2 regions of the Ferrimonas balearica DSM 9799 genome follow, and region 2 is predicted to be linked to the other one. Evidence: predicted binding sites of a transcription regulator. Region 2 holds the regulator's gene; the other holds the start of a gene.
The links. Region 2 encodes sigma-54, which starts transcription at its own class of promoters, with help from an activator protein. Its sites were predicted from a motif close to GTTGGCACGNNNNTNGNNT; they were not measured.
Positions count from the first base shown of each region.

Region 1 (4,681 bases), 560 kb from region 2:
GAGCTGTGGCGCGCCTGCCGCCTGGTGGTGGACACCGGCATTCACGCCAAAGGCTGGACCCGCGAACAAGCGATCGATTACCTCGCCCACAACACCCCGAATCCCCAGGGTGACGTGGTGAAAGCGATTGAGCGTTACATCGTGATGCCGTCCCAGGCCACCGCTTACAAAGTCGGCATGATGCGATTGCTGGAGTTGCGCAGCCAGGCACAGGGCGAGTTGGGTGAACAGTTTGACCTGCGTGGCTTCCACGACGTGGTGCTGGCCAATGGTCCGCTGCCGCTGAATGTGTTGGGTGAGCAGGTGAATCAGTGGGTGGAGTCGGAGAAAGTCCGGTTGTAACTCCCCCGGCAACGGAAAGAAAAAGGAGGCCATAAAGGCCTCCTATTTTTTTATTTTGTTGGGCGTATTTGTTTTTCTGCCGCGGCCCATCGCCAGCTACCACTCCAAAGCTATGCTGCTTTTTGTAGGGTACGGAGGGTGATCCTTGCTTTTAAAAAAGGCCCCGGATCCGACCGGGGCATAAAAGTCCAGATGATGGATCCTAACAATCCGTCAGAGGCATCACGCGAGGTGTAATGCCTCCGATCAAACGTTACTGACTACTCGAACACTCCAGAGGGGTCATTCCAGAGCCTATCCAGTGACGTTTGATGGGGGCCATTCTAGGGAGAATTTTGATGCTGACAAGCGCAAGATGTTGCGCCATCAACATTTTTATAACTCAGAAGGATATCAATCGTGCACCTGAGTGCTCGATTTTTTTCTTAATAATCAATAAACAACATTATTTGGCGCACATTTTATACAGACACTGTTCTCCTGACAGAACAATGATTTCTCTCACTCATGATTATGACGAGAGGATGTCAGCGCCCTATCCCAGGGAGTGGGGTCACGGAAATGCCCCCGTACAAAGTCGATAAACGCCCGCACCTTGGGCGCGAGGTTCTTTCGTCTGGGGTAAACCGCCTGCAGTGCCAGTGGATGAGTCAGCTTCCAGTCCGGCAACAGCTCAATCAGTTCGCCCTTGGCCAGCTCATCCTCCAGCAGGTAGGTGGCCAGATAGACCACACCGAGCCCGCGCTTAGCCGCATCCTTCAGTGCCGGTGCATCGTCCACCCGATAGTTGCCCTTCACCCGGATTTCGCAGGTCTCCTCACCGCGGGCAAACTCCCAGGCGCCGTGCTCATACCACTCGCTTTTGTAGACCAGGCAGTTATGTTCAGCCAGCGCTGCCGGATGATAGGGCACGCCACGTCGGGCCAGGTAATCCGGTGAGGCCACCAGGATAAAGCGACAGTTCATCAGGGGGCGTGCCACCATGCCCAGCGGCAGTTGCTCAGACATGGTCAGCAGAAGGTCGAGTCCTTCCGCCACCACGTCCACTTTGTGATCGAGGAAACTCAGCTCCAGCTCCAGCGCCGGGTGCTGCTCCATAAAGGCGGGGATCAACGGCATCAGGTGCATGGAGCCGAATGCCTGGGTGATACCCACCCGCAGTACCCCGCGGATCTCCTGTTGCAGGGCCTGCACCCCGGCGACCGCCTGGTCCAGATCCTTCAGGATCCCCTCGCCGTGTTCATAGAGCAGTTCACCGCTCTCGGTCAGACTGAGTGAACGGGTGGTGCGCTGAACCAGCTGCACCCCGAGTTGCTGCTCAAGAAAGCTGACATGACTGCTCACCTTGGATTTGGAGATCCCCAGTTTTCGCGCCGCAGCGGAAAACCCCTGGGCCCGTACCACATGGGTAAAGATCACGATAGGTTCGAGCAGTTCGCGCATTCGCGCTCTCCTTACAACAGCTTGTTCTGGACGAAAAAAAAGCGACGATATCGCTATCGTCGCTATTGTAGCGCCTTTGCCCTGAATCAGCGCAACATGGCCAGCTCCGGATCGCCCTGAACCACCAGGTCAAACTCCGCCAGTTGCGGGATCTGGCGCTGCATCTTCTGCTCCAGCAGGTCCAGCTGCTGCCATTCGCTACACATGGCGTTAGCCCGTTGCTCCAGCGCGGTTGCCTGGGCTTCCATCTCGGTTTCGATGCGCTCGCCCATCCGCTCCATGCGGGTGCCAAAATCTTCCATGCGCTGCTCAAAGTCGCCGCTGTCGCCCTCGCTCATCGCCTGTCCCAGCGCCATCAACATGCCGCCCATGGAGGCGGAGATCACCGACTCAATCTCGGTTTCCAGGGTTTGATCCAGCTCATCACTGAAGTTGTCCATGGCGTTGGCAGAGAGGCGAATGCCGCCATTCTCGGTGCGCATGCTGGCGTTCACCTTATCCTGGATCCGCGCCATCACATCGGTGCCCTGGCTGGGGTCGAGGCCGAAGTCAGACAACTCGGTAAATACCGTGTCCAATGCGGTGCCCGCCAGCATCAGGGCATCATTGACCAACTCCACAACCTTGGGCAGCTGACGCTCCATCTCGGCATGATAATCCCGCACCAGAGTGCGCTGGCTGGCGTCCAGATCAACGCTTTTACCCCGTACCCAAAGCTGGTCTCCCTGGATCCGGTAGAGACTCTCTCCGGCGTCGCTAACCTCGAGGGAATCCCGCTCCAGCTCGATGTCATAACTCAGTGACAGCTCACACTCGTCGCCAAAGTTGAATTGGGAGGGTTCCGCGGCCGCGCCAAATCCGAACAGAGCCAAAGCCAGCATCACGCTACGTGCAATCATCATGGTGTCCTTTTCCAGTGTCTTGTCAGTCTAGGCAGTATGCCAAGACCGGGCCAATCCGCTGGCCTCTCCCAAACCTAACACTAAGCAAATGAATTTAAAGCAATAAAAAACGCCACTCCAAAATGGGGTGGCGTTCTTAACCTGAGCCGGTTGGCGAATTTCACTAAAAAATAGAGCGTCCTAGCCGCTTGGCCAGCAGTTCCAGCGCCGCCGTTCCCGCATGGGAGTTACCGCTGTCGTCCAGTTCAGGCGACCAGACACAGAGGCTCATCTCCCCCGGCACCACGGCAATGATGCCGCCGCCAACGCCGGATTTGCCCGGCATCCCCACCCGGTAAGCGAACTCACCGGCCCCATCATAGAGTCCGGAGGTGGCCAGCAGGGCGTTGATCTGGCGGGTCTGACGCTCAGACACCAGTCGCCGTCCCCCCAAAGTCACCCCCTGATTGCAGAGGAAATAGGCGGCTTTGGCCAGATCAGCGCAACTCATGCGGATGGCGCAATGGGAGAAGTAGGTTTGCAGCACCTGATCGACGTCGTTGTGGAAGTTACCAAAGGACTTCATCAGGTAGGCGATCGCCGCATTGCGGGCCGAGTGCTGGTACTCCGACGCCGCCACCACCTTATCGGAGATCAGGTGGGCATTGCCGGAGAGGTCACGCATCAGTTCCAGCAAGCGCTGGCGAGGTGCACTGAGGCGACTCTCCAGCATATCGCTGATCACCAGCGCACCGGCATTGATAAAGGGGTTACGCGGTACCCCCTTTTCAAACTCCAGCTGCACCAGGGAGTTGAAGGGATTGCCTGAAGGCTCCTTCCCTACCCGTTGCCAGAGCTCCTCCTCGCTGTAGAGCATCATCGCCTGCATCAGTGCAAACACCTTGGAGATACTCTGGATGGAGAAGGGTTCGTGCCAGTCACCGGCGCCGATTACCCCACCCTCAGCACTGCAAACGGCGATGCCCAGCTTATCGCTGGGCACCTCTGCAAGAGCGGGAATGTAATCGGCGACCTTGCCCTCGCCGAGCAGCGGCCGGACTTCGTCCAGCACGCTCTCCAGCAGCGCTTTATCCGGCAGCACGCAGGATTAGCCCCACCACAGGTCAAACAGTTCGCTGACCTTCAGCTCGGAAACCGGCTGCTTGGCGAAGAAGGCTTCCACCGCAGCGCGGTGCTCTTCGGTGCACTTACCCAGTTTCTGGGTGCACACCAGGCCTTCCCAGGCTTTGTGGCCTTCGCCGGAGAAGCCCAGTTGGTTCGGCTCAATCACCTCGTCGATAAACTGGTCGACAATGGCGTCGATCTGTTCTTCGCTGACATCGGCGTTGAATACCCAGGCCACATCAAAGCCCAGCTCCTGGAACTCATCGGTACGCAGTTTCTTGCGCAGGCGGGCATTGCGTTTGGCTTGCAGCTTAACGGCCATCAGGCACTCCTTAGTTCACACGACGGTAAATCAGGTCCCAGACGCCGTGACCCAGGCGGTGACCGCGGGCCTCGAACTTGGTCAGGGGACGGAAATCCGGACGGGGCACGAAATTGCCCTCGGTGGCGGTGTTTTCAAAACCCGCCGCCGCGTTCATCTCTTCCACCATGTGCTCGGCATAGTGCTCCCAGTCGGTGGCCATGTGGTACAGGCCGCCCATCTTGAGCTTCTGGCGCACGGAAGCGATGAACTCTTCCTTTACGATACGACGTTTGTGGTGACGCTTTTTGTGCCACGGATCAGGGAAATAGAGTTGCACCCGGTCCAGGCTGGCATCCGGGATGCAATCCGCCAGGATCTCCACCGCATCGTGTTGGTACAGACGCAGGTTGGTGACACCCAGCTCCTCGGCGTACATCAGGCAGGCGCCCACACCCGGGCCATGCACTTCGATGCCGATAAAGTTCTTTTCCGGCTCCGCTTTGGCCATCTCCACCAGGGATTTGCCCATGCCAAAACCGATCTCCAGCACTACCGGCGCTTCACTGCCGAACACTTCGGCCAGATC
Region 1 is NC_014541.1:3,319,845-3,324,525, forward strand. It holds gene FBAL_RS15135 (DUF885 domain-containing protein) at 1-342, shown strand, start outside; gene FBAL_RS15140 (LysR family transcriptional regulator) at 844-1,785, opposite strand; gene FBAL_RS15145 (YggN family protein) at 1,872-2,687, opposite strand; gene glsB (glutaminase B) at 2,851-3,765, opposite strand; gene FBAL_RS15155 (YggL family protein) at 3,775-4,113, opposite strand; gene trmB (tRNA (guanosine(46)-N7)-methyltransferase TrmB) at 4,124-4,681, opposite strand, start outside.
Region 1: a site for sigma-54 is predicted at 2,724-2,742, ahead of FBAL_RS15145 (YggN family protein). Genes of this name have one in related genera too.

Region 2 (4,681 bases):
GTGTGCCTACATCGGCGATGACCTGGTCGATCTGGCCGTGATGAAGCAGGTGGGTCTGGCAGTGGCGGTGGAAGACGCCCACCCGGCGCTGCTGCCCCACGCCCATTTCCGCACCCGCATCCGCGGCGGCTTTGGTGCCGTGCGTGAGCTTTGCGACCTGCTGCTGCAGGCGCAGGGCAAACTGGCCCAGGCCAAAGGGATGTCGGTATGAAGCGCGAACTGCTGGCCGGTCTGCTGCTGCTTTCAGCGGCCGGGGCGCTGTATTGGCGCAACCTGCAGATTGAGGACCAGACGCCGCAACAACTGGCGGAGTCAGAACCGGACTTTGTCGCCCGGGCACTGCGTACCCGCAGCTACGACGAAAACGGTCGCCTGGCGGCGCAGATTGCCGCCGACAGCATGCGTCACTTCCAGGAGGAGGGGCGCACTGAGTTCACCGAGCCGGTGTACCTGATCTACCCGCAGGACAGCGAAGCGGTGTGGAAAGTGCAGGCTCACCAGGGCCACCTCAATGGCACCCGCCACGTGGCACTGGAAAACGATGTTATCATTACCGCCATTGAGCCCAATGAACCGCTGCGCACCATCCGTACTGAATCGCTGCAGCTGGATCTGGAAACCATGGTGCTGACCACCGAAGATCCGATCCGCGCTCTGGGCGAGTCCTTTGAAGTGCGTGGCACCGGCCTGTGGGCCGACCTCAATCTGAACCAATTTAAACTTAACAGTAAGGTAAGCGCCTCTTATGAAGTGCCGTAAATTCCTGGCCCTGCTGATGACCGGCGCCCTCCTGAGCGCACCGGCACTGGCCCTGGACGACGATTATCGCCAGCCGATCAAGGTGACTTCCGATAACTCCAGCGCCGATATCCAGAGCTACACCCTGATCTACTCCGGCAACGTACGCATCGTACAGGGCTCGATGGAGATCAAGGCGGACGAACTGAAGGTGATCTCCAGTGCCGAAAAGGGCAATGAAGTGATGATCGCCACCGGCAAACCGGCGACCTACACCCAGATGATGGAGAATGGTCTGCCGGCCGAAGCGCAGGCCAAAGAGATCCGTTACGAAGTGCGGACCCGTCAACTGACCCTCAGCGGTGACGCTCAGCTGAGCCAGGCTGGCAGCCTGATGCGCGGCAACACCATCAGCTACAACGTTGAGAAACAACAGCTGATCGCCGAAGGCAAAGAGGATGAGCAGATCACCACCATCTTCCTGCCGGCCGACCTGGACACTGAAAACCAGTCCGAGACCGAGCCTAAGCCTGAGCCCGAGGCGGAGCCGAAGCCATGACCGACTCCATTCTCAAGGCCGATCAGCTGGCCAAGAGCTACAACGGTCGCCAGGTGGTGAAAAGCGTCGGTCTTGAGGTGCGTACCGGCCAGATCGTTGGTTTGCTTGGCCCCAACGGCGCCGGCAAAACCACCACCTTCTACATGGTGGTAGGCCTGGTGCAGAACGATAAGGGCCAAATCACCATCGACGATCGGGACATCACCGCCCTGCCGATGCACAGCCGCGCCCGTCAGGGCATCGGCTACCTGCCGCAGGAATCCTCCATCTTCCGCAAGCTGTCGGTTTACGACAACCTGATGGCGGTGCTGCAGATCCGCAAGGAGCTGACCAAAGCCCAGCGCGAAGAGAAGCTGGAACAGCTGCTCGAGGAGTTCAATATCACCCACATCCGCGACAGCCTCGGCATGAGCCTGTCTGGCGGCGAGCGACGTCGGGTTGAGATCGCCCGCGCACTGGCGGCGGATCCCAAGTTCATCTTGTTGGATGAACCTTTTGCCGGGGTGGATCCCATCTCAGTGATCGACATCAAGAAGATCATCCAACAACTGAAGGATCGGGGCCTCGGTGTCTTGATTACCGACCATAACGTGCGGGAAACTCTCGATGTTTGTGAGTACGCTTACATTGTCAGTCACGGCGAAATGATCGCCCGTGGCGCCCCGCAAGAAGTGCTTGAGAACAAGCTGGTTCGCTCCGTGTACTTGGGCGATCAGTTCAGGTTATAGTGGCATCCCTGCCCCTGGCGGGGGCTTTCCCGGCCGGGGGTTTTCGACGACACCAGGGAAGCATCGCGTGATAAGGATCGACGCTCGTTGATGAAAACTTCGCTCCAGCTAAAACTCGGCCAGCAGCTGACCATGACGCCGCAGTTGCAGCAAGCCATCCGCCTGCTGCAGCTTTCGACGCTGGATCTTCAACAGGAGATCCAGGAGGCGCTGGAATCCAATCCGCTGTTGGAATCGGCGGAAGAGCTGGACCGCGAGCTCGACGGCGACAGCAATGACAGCCTCGACGATATTCCCGCCCCCAGCACCAACAGCGATGAGCTGGAAACCTCCGAAGCCCTCAATCAAACCGAGATGCCTGACGACCTGCCGGTCGACAGCACCTGGGACGACGTCTACAGCGCCGCCCCGGCCGCCAGTGCCGGCATCAGCCGCGACGACGACAACCTGTACCAGGGCGAAACCAGCGATGACCTCCACAGCCACCTGATGTGGCAGATGGAGCTCACACCGATGAGTGACACCGACCGGGCCATCGCCACCACCATCATCGATGGGGTGGACGAGTACGGTTACCTGACCGTCACTCTGGAGGAGATCCTCGAAGCCCAGGGTGACCCGGAGCTTGAGCTGGATGAAGTGGTCGCGGTACTCAAGCGGGTACAGCAGTTTGACCCCATTGGCTCCGCCTCCCGTGACCTGGCCGAATGCCTGCTGATACAACTGGCCCAGTTCACGCCGGACACCCCCTGGCTGGCTGAAGCCCGCCTGCTGTTGATCGACCATATGGATCTGCTTGCCAACCGGGACTTTCGCACCCTGATCCGGCGCACTAAACTCAAAGAAGATGAGTTAAGGGCAGCCATGCAACTGATCCAGTCGCTGAATCCACGTCCCGGCAGCAGCATCATTTCGTCGGAAGATCAGTATGTGATCCCCGACGTCTCGGTGAGCAAAAAGCAGGGCCGTTGGGTGGTCGAGCTCAACCCCGATGCCACCCCAAAAATCCGCATCAACGAACAGTACGCGGCACTCTCCCGTGGCGCCCGCAATGCCAGCGACAGCCAATTTGTGCGCGGCCACTTGCAAGAAGCCAAGTGGTTTATCAAGAGCCTGGAGAGCCGCAACGACACCCTGCTTAAGGTGGCCAACTGCATTGTGCAGTTCCAGCAGGGGTTCCTGGAGTATGGCGACGAAGCGATGAAGCCGATGGTGCTGAACGACGTCGCCGAAGCGGTGGATATGCATGAATCCACCATCTCCCGGGTCACCACCCAGAAGTTCATCCATACCCCGCGCGGTATCTTTGAGCTTAAGTATTTCTTCTCCAGCCACGTCAGCACCGACAGTGGCGGAGAGTGCTCCTCCACCGCAATCCGTGCTTTGATCAAGAAGCTGGTGGCGGCGGAGAACCCGAAAAAACCGCTCAGTGACAGCAAGATGGCACAGCTTCTCGCGGAGCAGGGAATTCAGGTAGCGCGCCGCACCGTGGCCAAGTACCGGGAAGCCCTCTCCATCCCCCCGTCGAACCAGCGTAAAAGCTTGTAACGACGCGATACCAAGGAGGTCACCTTATGCAGATCAACCTTACCGGGCATCACATCGAGATCACCGACTCACTGCGGGACTATGTCCACAGCAAGTTTGTGAAACTGGAACGCCACTTTGACCACATCAACAATGTGCACGTGGTATTGAACGTCCAGAAGCTGCAACAGATCGCCGAAGCCAAACTGCACGTAAACGGGGGAGAGGTGTACGCCACCCATGAGCATGAAAACATGTATGCGGCTATCGATGGGCTGATCGACAAACTCGATCGGCAGGTAATCAAACATAAAGAGAAACTGTCCCGGCACTGATGGAGATCACCGAGCTGTTATCCCCGGAGCGGACGCTGTGCGCCGCTCCGGGGCTAAGCAAGAAACGGGCATTGGAACTGATCAGCGAGATCGCCTCGCAGCAGTGTCCTGACCTGCCCAAACACGAACTGTGCGAAAGCCTGCTGGCCCGGGAAAAGATGGGCAGCACCGGCATCGGCAACGGCATCGCCCTTCCTCACGGTCGGCTGAGCAAACTCACTCAGCCCATCGCCGTGTTGGTGAAGAGCGACGAGCCCATTCCCTTCGACGCCATCGACGGTAAGCCCGTGGACCTGCTGTTCGCCCTGTTCGTGCCCGAATCCGAACACCAGCTGCACCTGGCCACTCTGGCCGAAGTCGCACGCAAGCTCAGCCAGAAGGAGGTCTGCCGGGCATTGCGTAAAGCCACCGACAACCACACCCTGTTTGAGGCCATCACCCAGTGAAACTGATCATCCTTTCCGGCCGTTCCGGCGCAGGCAAATCCGTCGCCCTTCGGGTAATGGAAGACCTGGGCTACTACTGTGTCGACAACCTGCCTTTGGAGTTGATGCCTGCGCTGCTGAAAAGCCAGAAAGGGCTCAACGAGAAGGTGGCGGTCAGCCTGGATATCCGCAACCTGCCACTGGAAACCCTCGATGTGGCGCGCCTGAAGCAGCGTCTGGATGACAGCATTGAGGTCACCATCTTCTACCTCGATGCCTCCGACGACAACCTGCTGCGCCGCTACAGCGAAACCCGGCGCATGCACCCGCTGTCGCGGGATGGCAGTACCCTGGCGGAAGCGATCGCCC
Region 2 is NC_014541.1:3,884,722-3,889,402, forward strand. It holds gene kdsC (3-deoxy-manno-octulosonate-8-phosphatase KdsC) at 1-211, shown strand, start outside; gene lptC (LPS export ABC transporter periplasmic protein LptC) at 208-759, shown strand; gene lptA (lipopolysaccharide transport periplasmic protein LptA) at 746-1,297, shown strand; gene lptB (LPS export ABC transporter ATP-binding protein) at 1,294-2,025, shown strand; gene FBAL_RS17610 (RNA polymerase factor sigma-54) at 2,116-3,573, shown strand; gene hpf (ribosome hibernation promoting factor) at 3,600-3,887, shown strand; gene ptsN (PTS IIA-like nitrogen regulatory protein PtsN) at 3,887-4,333, shown strand; gene rapZ (RNase adapter RapZ) at 4,330-4,681, shown strand, end outside.